3 regions of the Paenibacillus sp. FSL P4-0176 genome follow, and region 2 is predicted to be linked to each of the others. Evidence: riboswitches for the same ligand, from Rfam matches in the RefSeq annotation. Region 2 holds a riboswitch; each other region holds the start of a gene.
What was found. A riboswitch is a leader RNA that binds a small molecule or an ion and turns the genes downstream of it on or off. The one in region 2 is predicted to bind thiamine pyrophosphate.

Region 1: linked by a shared signal. The riboswitch ahead of MKY95_RS02380 (ABC transporter substrate-binding protein) and the one ahead of MKY95_RS04660 (ECF transporter S component) in region 2 are both predicted to bind thiamine pyrophosphate.
Region 3: linked by a shared signal. The riboswitch ahead of thiC (phosphomethylpyrimidine synthase ThiC) and the one ahead of MKY95_RS04660 (ECF transporter S component) in region 2 are both predicted to bind thiamine pyrophosphate.

What each region holds. Positions count from the first base shown of each region.
Region 1 is NZ_CP150242.1:495,130-498,411, forward strand. It holds gene MKY95_RS02370 (ABC transporter permease) at 1-230, opposite strand, end outside; gene MKY95_RS02375 (thiamine-binding protein) at 230-520, opposite strand; gene MKY95_RS02380 (ABC transporter substrate-binding protein) at 745-1,785, opposite strand; TPP riboswitch at 2,007-2,119, opposite strand; gene MKY95_RS02385 (NAD(P)-dependent oxidoreductase) at 2,263-3,018, opposite strand; gene MKY95_RS02390 (VOC family protein) at 3,036-3,282, opposite strand, start outside.
Region 2 is NZ_CP150242.1:1,019,567-1,022,848, forward strand. It holds gene MKY95_RS04650 (pectate lyase) at 1-13, shown strand, start outside; gene MKY95_RS04655 (copper amine oxidase N-terminal domain-containing protein) at 195-1,148, opposite strand; TPP riboswitch at 1,315-1,425, shown strand; gene MKY95_RS04660 (ECF transporter S component) at 1,655-2,248, shown strand; gene MKY95_RS04665 (ABC transporter ATP-binding protein) at 2,249-3,282, shown strand, end outside.
Region 3 is NZ_CP150242.1:759,507-762,788, reverse strand. It holds gene thiC (phosphomethylpyrimidine synthase ThiC) at 90-1,874, opposite strand; TPP riboswitch at 2,292-2,405, opposite strand; gene MKY95_RS03555 (IclR family transcriptional regulator) at 2,555-3,282, opposite strand, start outside.

The DNA of each region.
Region 1 (3,282 bases), 520 kb from region 2:
AGTAATCCAACCGCTGTTCCAGCGGCGAATCCAATCAGCGTTAACTGAATGGTTGCGGAAGCGTGCATGCCAAGCCGTTCGGCCTGGGTTGCCGCTTCGCGGGCGATGTCGGACGGTGAAGGCAGCATCCATTTCTCAATATGGAAGAGGGAGACGGCTCCCTGCCATATCGCTATAAAGAGAATAACCGCCACAATGGGCGGCCATACACTTTTGAAATAGGCAGGCATTAGCGATACTTCTCCGTCAGGGTATCCATGCTGAAGCCGGTAGGGCTATGGGCGATTTTGATCTGGGAGATGATGCTTGGGCTGCCAGCCTCCACGAGTACCTCGTGCATTTTACGGACAACTTCCAGCAGTTCCTCTAGTTCCCCCTCCATCGTGGTGTCGAGCGCGTTCACCTGATATTTCAGGCCGGATTGCTGAATAACTTCAATGGCGCGATCAACGTAAGGATAAGAGTTCTCGCCATTTGGCGTTTTCGGGATAACCTGAATACTAAGTAGTGTGCTTGCCATGAGAGATCACGGCTCCTTTCGTGATAAATAAAATGAACTAATGACTGTTACACTTGCCACTTCGATGACAGAATAACCTTCCAATCGCTGTTATCCCCAGATTTTTTTGATTCCCTTTCTCTAAAGGGAAAATCCGGTGATAAAGGCGACCGCTTCGCTTTTTCACGTTATTTCTGTCCTCTCCGTCATCGTGTAAATATTAAGTTCGTTTTATATGAGAAATTTTATTGGGGTAAAAACTCGTTCGTATATGCCTTGCTCACATCGATCTGTTCATCCAGCAGTTTTTTGCTAAACATCCAGTCGGTGTAGTTCTGCCACACTTCCTGCTTTTGCTCACCCCAACGCGGGGCGTCATCCGTGTATTTTGGACTAAGCCACTTCTGGCTTGCCAGTACCAAGTCTTTATCCAAGTCCGGTACGGCCTTGATCAGAATGTTTGCTGCGTCTTCGGGATGATCAATTGCGTATTGATATCCTTCTGAAGTGGCTTTCAGGAATGCTTTCACCAACTCAGGGTCGTTTTGGATCGTCTGCTCGTTTGTTACTAGTACAGGCGTGTAGTAATCCAGTGCATCTGAATAATCCTTCACATATAACATGTCGATCGGTTCTCCGCGCAGTTCGGCTTCAATACCTGTCCAGGCGTAGAAAATCCATGCGAAATCGATATCCCGTTTCACTGCGGTGAAAAAGTCGGCATCACCCATGTTAATGTTTTTCACTTTGGATACATCGGCTCCGTCGCCTTCCATAATGGATTGCATCACGGCTTCTTCGACTGGGGAACCCCAACCGCCATAGGTTTTACCTTCAAAATCTTTCGGTGACTTGATATTCCGATCCGCCGGAGCAGCGAAACCAGATGTATTATGCTGAATAACTGCTGCGATGGAGACCAATGGAACACCCTGTGTGCGGGCTTGAGTTACACTCTCCTGATAACTTACGCCAAAAGGCACTTCATTCGAGGCAACCATTGTATCTGCGCCACCGGCACCTGGTTGTACAATCTCAACGTTCAAGCCTGCGGCTTTATAAAAACCTTGATCTACAGCTGCATACAGGCCTGTATGATTCGTATTTGGTGTCCAGTCGAGCACCACTTTAATATCTTTCAGGGCGGCAGTGTCACCTTCGTTGCTGCTTTCCGTATTTGTGTTGCCGTTCTGCCCAGCTGGGGCAGCTTCTTTGCCACCACATGCGGCTACAGTCACCATAAGCACGCATAAGAGCAACAATCCCATCGTTTTACGCCATTTCATCTGTGGTTCTCTCCTTCGGTATGTCCGGCCGATTGGCACGGGGTACTCCTTGGCTTCATATCCAATCATCTTGCATAAATCGACAGATTTATACCAGTTGAGATCTGGATAACGTCACTTTTTTTAGCTCTCTGGCTATATAAAAGAACATTAAAAAAGCGTCCCGTATTCCGGGACGCGTGCAGGCGTTAGAGAGGTGGCGTTCAGCCATAGGGCTGTGCCATTTCGATATACTCCGATTCCTACGCTGGCATGATCCAGATCAGGTCTAAGGGTTAGTATCTTGGTGGGATACACTCTCAGCCGGCCAATTCCGACTCCCCTGGGAAACTATGAAGTTACGGGCATTACTAGGTGTAATTATAGGCCAGAGGGTAGGACCTGTCCAGTCATGAACTGGATAGGGACACGTATAAGTTATAAACAGGCCGTTATACATATGTATAACAGCCTGTTTGGATGTGTTATTTTCAATAATTATCGTGGGGAATCATATAAGGCAATCTGACTGAGTGCAAAAGCATCGGATTTTGGGTCATAACCTACCTGTTTCTGAGTGGTTTCCAGATTTAATCGTTTAAACCGATTATTCGAGATCCCATGCAGTATGGTGAAGGGTTCCAGATCGGTAGTTGTAATTGCTTTGAACATCAAATCACACAAGTCAGCCGGACTAATATACGCGCTCATATCCCTTGCCTCCAGCACGGGTCCGTCCGGTTGAAAATCATCATATGCACCTATACGTATTGCTACACTTTGTAAACCTTCGGTATACGCAAAATAGGAAGCGAGCGATTCTCCAAAACATTTGCTAACCCCGTACAAATTCCGTGGGCGTGTCGGCATGTCCGGATAGACCTGAGCATCAATGGGATACCCCTCGATCGTCTGTGCACTGCTTGCCAGAATGACTCTTCGTACACCTTGGTCCTTGGCTGCACGGAATACATTAAATGTGCCTTTGATATTGATGTCCAACAACGATTCATAAAATCCGGCATGCGGGGAAGGATCTCCCGCCAGATGTACAACCACATCCATGCCTTCGCAAGCATGCTGACAGGCTTCGGGGTCTGTCACATCCAGTGTCATGATCTCATGGCCTGTCCCTTGATACGTATGCAGTCTGTCGATATTCAAATCCGTTAGTCGCAGGTGAAATGTCTCTGACAAGTGTTGGGACAAGTCACGTCCAATTTTTCCGGCTGCGCCGGTAATTAAAATGTTCATGAAATCAGCTCCATTTCTTAGCGCTGGAAGAACTCAATCCATTCCTTTTCAGGTCCATAGATGAAGAAATAGCGGTAACCGTTAGGCAGTGTAATAATCTCTCCATCGATAAATTCGGCTTCGGTGGATTGAATGCGTTTGTACTCAGAATCAAGATCATCCACGTGGATCGCAAAATGGTGCACCGTACCTTCGGAAGGCAGCTTGTCGCTGTATCCTTGAATTAGCTCAATCTCAGTCTCGTTACTTCCATTGAAGCCGAGA
Region 2 (3,282 bases):
CACGCAATATTAGACAGAAGATTGAATCGCTGGAGTTGGTAAAAGTTTAAGCTCTGCTTGTAATTTGAAGTTAAAATATAACGCCAAAAAGAGCGTTCCAAGGTCATTGTTACAATGACTTTGTGGGACGCTCTTTGTAATGCAGATGTCATAGTATAGTTCTGCTGAGCAATGTTTTATAGAGGATGCTCAAATTATTGCTCTCCCGGAACTTCAACGATGACTTTGCCTTTCTCGGGGACAACAGAACCGGTATCAATAGAGCCCAATTTGTTCATGATTTCGTAAGAGGTTTCTTCAAGCATGCGAGAGTACTTAAATGATACGAGTGTTTGACCTGCTACGGAAGGACGAGTCCCTGCTTCAGCAACGGCTTTGTTTTTAATAAAGAACAGGTCACCGATGGTTCCGGCATTTTTGCTGATGTTAGCCTGCCATTGTAGCAGTGCACTTCCATTTTTAAGGATATAATAACTGATCAGATCGTTATCCTCAACAACGAAGAAACGATCTTTTTTACCTTGCTCAAAGATGTATTCAATGGATGAATCCACCGGACCCAAAGGATTGCGAATGTCCAGACGTGCTTGTCCCAGTTCAGAGAAGCGTGGCAGATGCAGTGCGGCTTCACGCGCCACAGTCAGATCGGAACTGTTATATTCTTTTACAATCGTAGCGTCGGTAGTGTAAATGTAGGCTTCCTTGGCCTTCTGGTTCCACTGCACCTTGGCACCAAAAGCTTCACCGATGGCACGGAGCGGAAGCATCGCTTTACCATTCACCAGAATCGGCGCTGAGGATAATGTCGCATTCTGACCGTTTTTCTTCATTGTTTTGCTGTTAGGTGTAAGGACATACTTATCGCTGCCTGTGCTAATGCTGATCTCTTTTGTTTTGTTATTGTAACCAAACGTATAGTTGCCGAGGAATTGAAGCTCCGTCAATGCCACGTACGTAATACCCTGCCGTATGACAACATCATATTGAGCTTGAACATTGTTAATATAAGCTGTCGGTTTAGGTTTAGTTGTTGCGGCTTCCGCCACAGTGGATGAGAGTAAGGCAGGTGCCGTGCCTGCGGTGAGTATCGAAGCGGCAAGGACCATTTTCCATGTTTTAAGTTGCCAAACAGAATTGTAATCTTTCATCACTATCAATCTCCCTTCTAAATGTTTAAGACGGACTACATAACCTAAATGTTTCATATTATGGAAAGTGAACCATCAGATTCTTTCCCCTGTTACCCCAAATGAAGTATGATGCTTTTTCTAGGGATTGCCACAAATACCCATCTGATGTACATTAGAAGCAATGAAATAAGTGAACCGGGAGCTCAATGAAGTTGGGCTGAGAGAGTGGCCTTGTGCCGCTGACCGTACATCTGATCTGGGTAATGCCAGCGTAGAGAACATGGATTTGCGATATGTAAGGGTGAATTGTGGGAATGAACGTGGATGAACAACAGACCTCTTTGAACTGTGGTGGTGTATCTGCCAGGGCGGAGGGGTGCTGGTTGATATTCCGTATTTCCGACATCCATCCAATACATCATTGTGAAGATTGTCCACTGTACGTAAGGCCTGCCCGGAACCGGGGAGGCTTTTTCGTTTAATTTGATAACCCCCACAGGGAACAAAGGAAGGACGTAGAGAACATGGCAACAACAGCAGGCAACAAGCGATTGAAACTAACGGATATTCTGGTAACCATCGTGATCGCAGTAGTGTTTGGGGTAATTTACAAGATATGGGGACCTACATATGACTTGATGAAACCATTTGGTGTTCATGCGGAGCAGATGATCTACGGCATGTGGTTTATGGCGGGCACGTTTGCTTTTGTTATCATTCGTAAACCAGGCGTGGCTATTCTTGCCGAAGTTGCGGCATCAACGGTAAGTGCTTTTCTGGGTAGTGAATGGGGCATGTCCACACTTGTATACGGTCTGTTGCAAGGATTGGGAGCCGAGATATTCTTCGCCGCATTTTTGTATCGCAAAACCAATCTGTTTGTCACCTGTCTTGCAGCCATAGGAGCCGCAGCGACTTCGCTTTTGCTGGATTACCAGTACGGGTATATTGATTCACTCTCGGCCTGGAACTACACGTTATTTATCGGATTCCGCTTCATTGGAAGCATCTTGATTGCTGGAGTGTTCGCTTATTATCTCGCCAAAGCATTGGAACTGACTGGTGTAACGCGTTCGCTCAGACCGGTATCCAAACAAGATTATGAGGCGCTGGATTAGATGAACGGGGAAGAGAATTCGCAAGCGGTAAGTGTGACTAATCTAAGATGCAAGTTCCCGGGAGAGAAAGCCTTGGTATTTCAAGGCTTGTCTCTTTCTGTGCGTCAAGGAGAGAAAGTGCTGTTGCTTGGCCCGAGTGGCTCCGGTAAATCAACGTTATTGCAAATTCTGAGCGGTCTGATACCACGTTCGGTTGAGATTCCGATGAAATGTGATGATATTCAGGTTCCCGCCAAAGCAGGAGTGGTCTTTCAAGATCCGGATACCCAGTTCTGTATGTCCTTTACGGATGAAGAGATCGCATTTGTTCTGGAAAACCGAAATATTCCGCGTGAAGAGATGCCTGCTCTGATTGAATATTATCTGAAACAAGTGGGGTTATCCTTTGAACAGAATCGTGTATTGATCCAGTCCATGTCTCAGGGGATGAAGCAGCGTCTTGCGATTGCTTCGATGCTTGCCATGGACCCGGAGGTATTGTTTTTGGATGAACCCACTGCACTGCTGGATGATGAGGGGACTTCCCAGGTGTGGGATACCGTCAAACGAATCGCCAGTGACAAAACGATCATCATCGTTGAACACAAAATAAACGAGATTGTGGATATGGTCGACCGCATCATTGTGTTATCACCTGAAGGAAAGATTGTGGCGGATGGGCCAGCACAGCAGGTATTTACGGATGAACGGGGCAAGCTGAAGGCTTATGGAATCTGGTATCCAGGCATATGGGAGGAGCAAGAGCAGGCAGCTAGGCAAGAAGAGGGAAGTGCTTCTGGAGAGATTCAAGTGTGTGTGGATCACGGCATCTCAAGTTTGGAAGCACAGCGATCGTCTGGCTTATCCGATACACCGGGTATATCCCTCATATCTCACGTCTCATCCTTATCGCCTTTATCACCCGCCTACCAGCCTGCACTGGACTTGCAACAGTTCACCGGATGGCGTGGGAAAACACCTTTCATTCAGGTGGAGCAGGCCAAGGTATGGCATGGAGACTGGATTGGTATTGTCGGAGCTAATGGAGCTGGCAA
Region 3 (3,282 bases), 260 kb from region 2:
GAGTTACGGTGAAGCGGGTTTGGCCTTGTCCAAACATTAATCAATATTTATAATTTAAAGCTTCAAAAAACCTTCATCACTTGGCTCCCTTAGGAACGTGTTCGATATTCCTCGGCCTTTTCCTGCATCCCGGCAGCTACAGCCTCATTCTCGGACAATCCTTTGTCCGCCGCAAAGGCACGAATGTCCTGCGTGATGCGCATACTACAGAACTTCGGTCCGCACATGGAGCAGAAATGAGCTTCTTTGGCCCCTTCTGCTGGCAGCGTCTCATCATGGTAGGATAGCGCACGTTCCGGGTCCAGTGACAGGTTGAACTGGTCACGCCAACGGAACTCGAACCGCGCTTTGGACAATGCGTCATCGCGGCGCTGGGCACGTGGATGTCCCTTCGCCAGATCGGCGGCGTGGGCCGCGATCTTGTAGGCGATGACCCCTTCCCGCACATCATCCTTGTTGGGCAGGCCCAAATGTTCTTTTGGCGTAACATAACAGAGCATCGACGTGCCGAACCAGCCAATCATGGCTGCCCCAATGGCGGATGTGATGTGATCATATCCTGGCGCAATGTCGGTCGTTAGCGGCCCAAGTGTGTAGAACGGTGCTTCTTTACAGATCTCCATCTGCAAGTCCACATTCTCCTTGATCTTATGCATCGGCACATGACCCGGGCCTTCGATCATCACCTGCACATCATGCTTCCATGCGATCTGCGTCAGTTCCCCAAGCGTGGCCAGTTCCGCCATCTGAGCTTCGTCATTCGCATCGTAGATACTGCCTGGACGAAGTCCATCTCCCAGCGAAAACGCTACATCATACCCTTTCATAATCTCGCAGATTTCTTCAAAATGGGTATACAAAAAATTCTCCTGATGATGCGCCAGACACCATGCTGCCATAATGGAACCGCCCCGAGACACAATGCCTGTCATTCGCTTGGCGGTCATGGGGATATAACGCAGCAATACACCTGCATGAATCGTAAAGTAGTCCACGCCCTGCTCTGCCTGCTCTATGAGTGTGTCACGGTACAACTCCCAAGTCAGCGCTTCCGCTTCGCCATTCACCTTTTCCAGCGCCTGATACAGCGGCACCGTACCAATCGGCACAGGTGAATTACGGATAATCCATTCCCGGGTGGTATGAATGTTTTTGCCTGTGGACAGATCCATTACGGTATCTGATCCCCATCGTACTGCCCAAGTCATCTTCTCGACCTCTTCCTCAATGGAGGAAGATACGGCAGAGTTACCTATGTTGGCATTGATCTTCACATGAAAATGACGACCAATCAACATCGGCTCACTCTCCGGGTGATTGATGTTGGATGGCAGAATGGCCCGTCCACTCGCCAGCTCCTGTCTTACAAATTCCGGTTCCACGCCTTCACGAATAGCGGCGAACTCCATCTCTGCCGTAATGACTCCCTGCCTCGCATAATGCATCTGAGTCACACAGCGTCCTGTCTGTGCTCGCAGCGGTTTGCCTCGTAATCCAGGGTACTCTTCGGCTCCAGCTCTCTTTCCTCCGGGCTTCAGTCCGTTATCCTCCGGTTTAACCGTACGGCCTTGATAAGCTTCAACATCGCCACGCTCTGTGATCCAACGGGTGCGCAGGGCTGGCAAACCTGCGCGGATATCCGCATGAAATGCGGGATCGGTCATCGGGCCGCTCGTATCGTAGACACGCAACGGTTCGTTATGCTCCACCCCTTGGGGAGTATTCGTGTCATGAAGGGCTATCTCACGCTCCGGTACAGCAATGTCCGGCCGTGAGCCCTGAATGTAGACTTTGCGGCTGCCCGGAAAGGGCTGGACCCGTCCGGCCGCCCCTGTTTCTTTTTCCACCTGCTGACCGTTATGTTCCTGTTCCATCGCTTGTTGTCCCGTTTGATTTCCTGTACTCATGTTCACTTGTCTCCTCCTCAGTGTTCGTCGCTTGTTTGGTTGGTTTCATCATTAGCTCGCTTACGTACCTGTCCCAAATCATGCGCAATGCAGAGAAGAAAGAGCGATCCTACACCAGACCAGGGGAGACACTTTTCATGTACAGTTAACAACAGACGGAGGCTGCCACAGATCATCGATCTATAAGACTTCCCTCCTCATCCAAGCCCACTTCCGCAGGTTATCGAAAAAGAAGCCCATAAAATCCGCGCTATATCGCCCGTTCCCTGTATATAAAAAAGCCGGTCCCCGAAGGAACCGACTTTTATGTCCATCACCAATAATGCACCTTTATGCAGCTCCTTAACGGAGCCCTACAAGGGTCACATCATGTGGTGGTTGTGGTCATATCGCCGATTACTTCCCTACGCTGGTATGATCCAGATCAGGTGCAAAGGGTCCGGAATCTCATGCGATTCCGTCTCAGTCCGGACAATTCGGACTCCCCCAGTAACGTTAATTAGTTGCAGCTTACATAAGCCGCCGTTCATATTCAATGAAGCTGGCCCCGCTGGGCCGTCCATTACAGAGTAGCGCAACCGGAACATAAAAACAACCTTTATATTCCAAATGATCAAACTCTATTGGAGAAAAAACTTACATCAACATCAGGATAACATGAGCCCCATTTGCGTAGCAGCATCCTTCAACACAGGTGCGTATTCATGCAATGTCTCCTGCGAAAGTCGGCTGACAGGTCCTGAGACCGAGAGGGCAGCTGCAATATTGCCTCTGCGATCCATAATCGGTACAGATACCGCGGCAGCTCCCGGCTCACGTTCCTCGTAACTTGTGGCATATCCGTTATCCCGGATATCTCCCATCTGCGCTAAATACACCGCGGGATCAATAAACACCGGCCATTCCGGCCCGTTCATCAGTTCTTCACGATCCTCGTCCGTGGCAAACGCCATCAGGACTTTGCTGGAAGCCCCCACAGACAGCGGGAGTCTAACACCAACGGGAGCAACTCGGCGGATCGCCTGATCACTTTGCACCGCCTGAATACGAATCCGTTCACTCCCATCACGCAGGTACAGACTCACGGTCTCCCCCAATCGATCTCTCAGTCGCTCCATCGCAGGCAGCAGCAGAATAGCGGGATCATCACTGCGGGACATATGAGCTGACAGCTCCCAGATTCGGATGCCAAGTCGGTACTTCTCTGTTGCTGCATCGCGGATCACGAACCCTCGATCCTCCAGCGTAGCCATCAAACGGTGCACTGTACTTTTGTGCAGGCCAATCTGGCTGGCAATTTCGGTGAGTCCCAGATCACTGCGTGTGGTAAAACATAATAATATATCCAGCGCCCGTTCCACAGCCCGGACGGTTA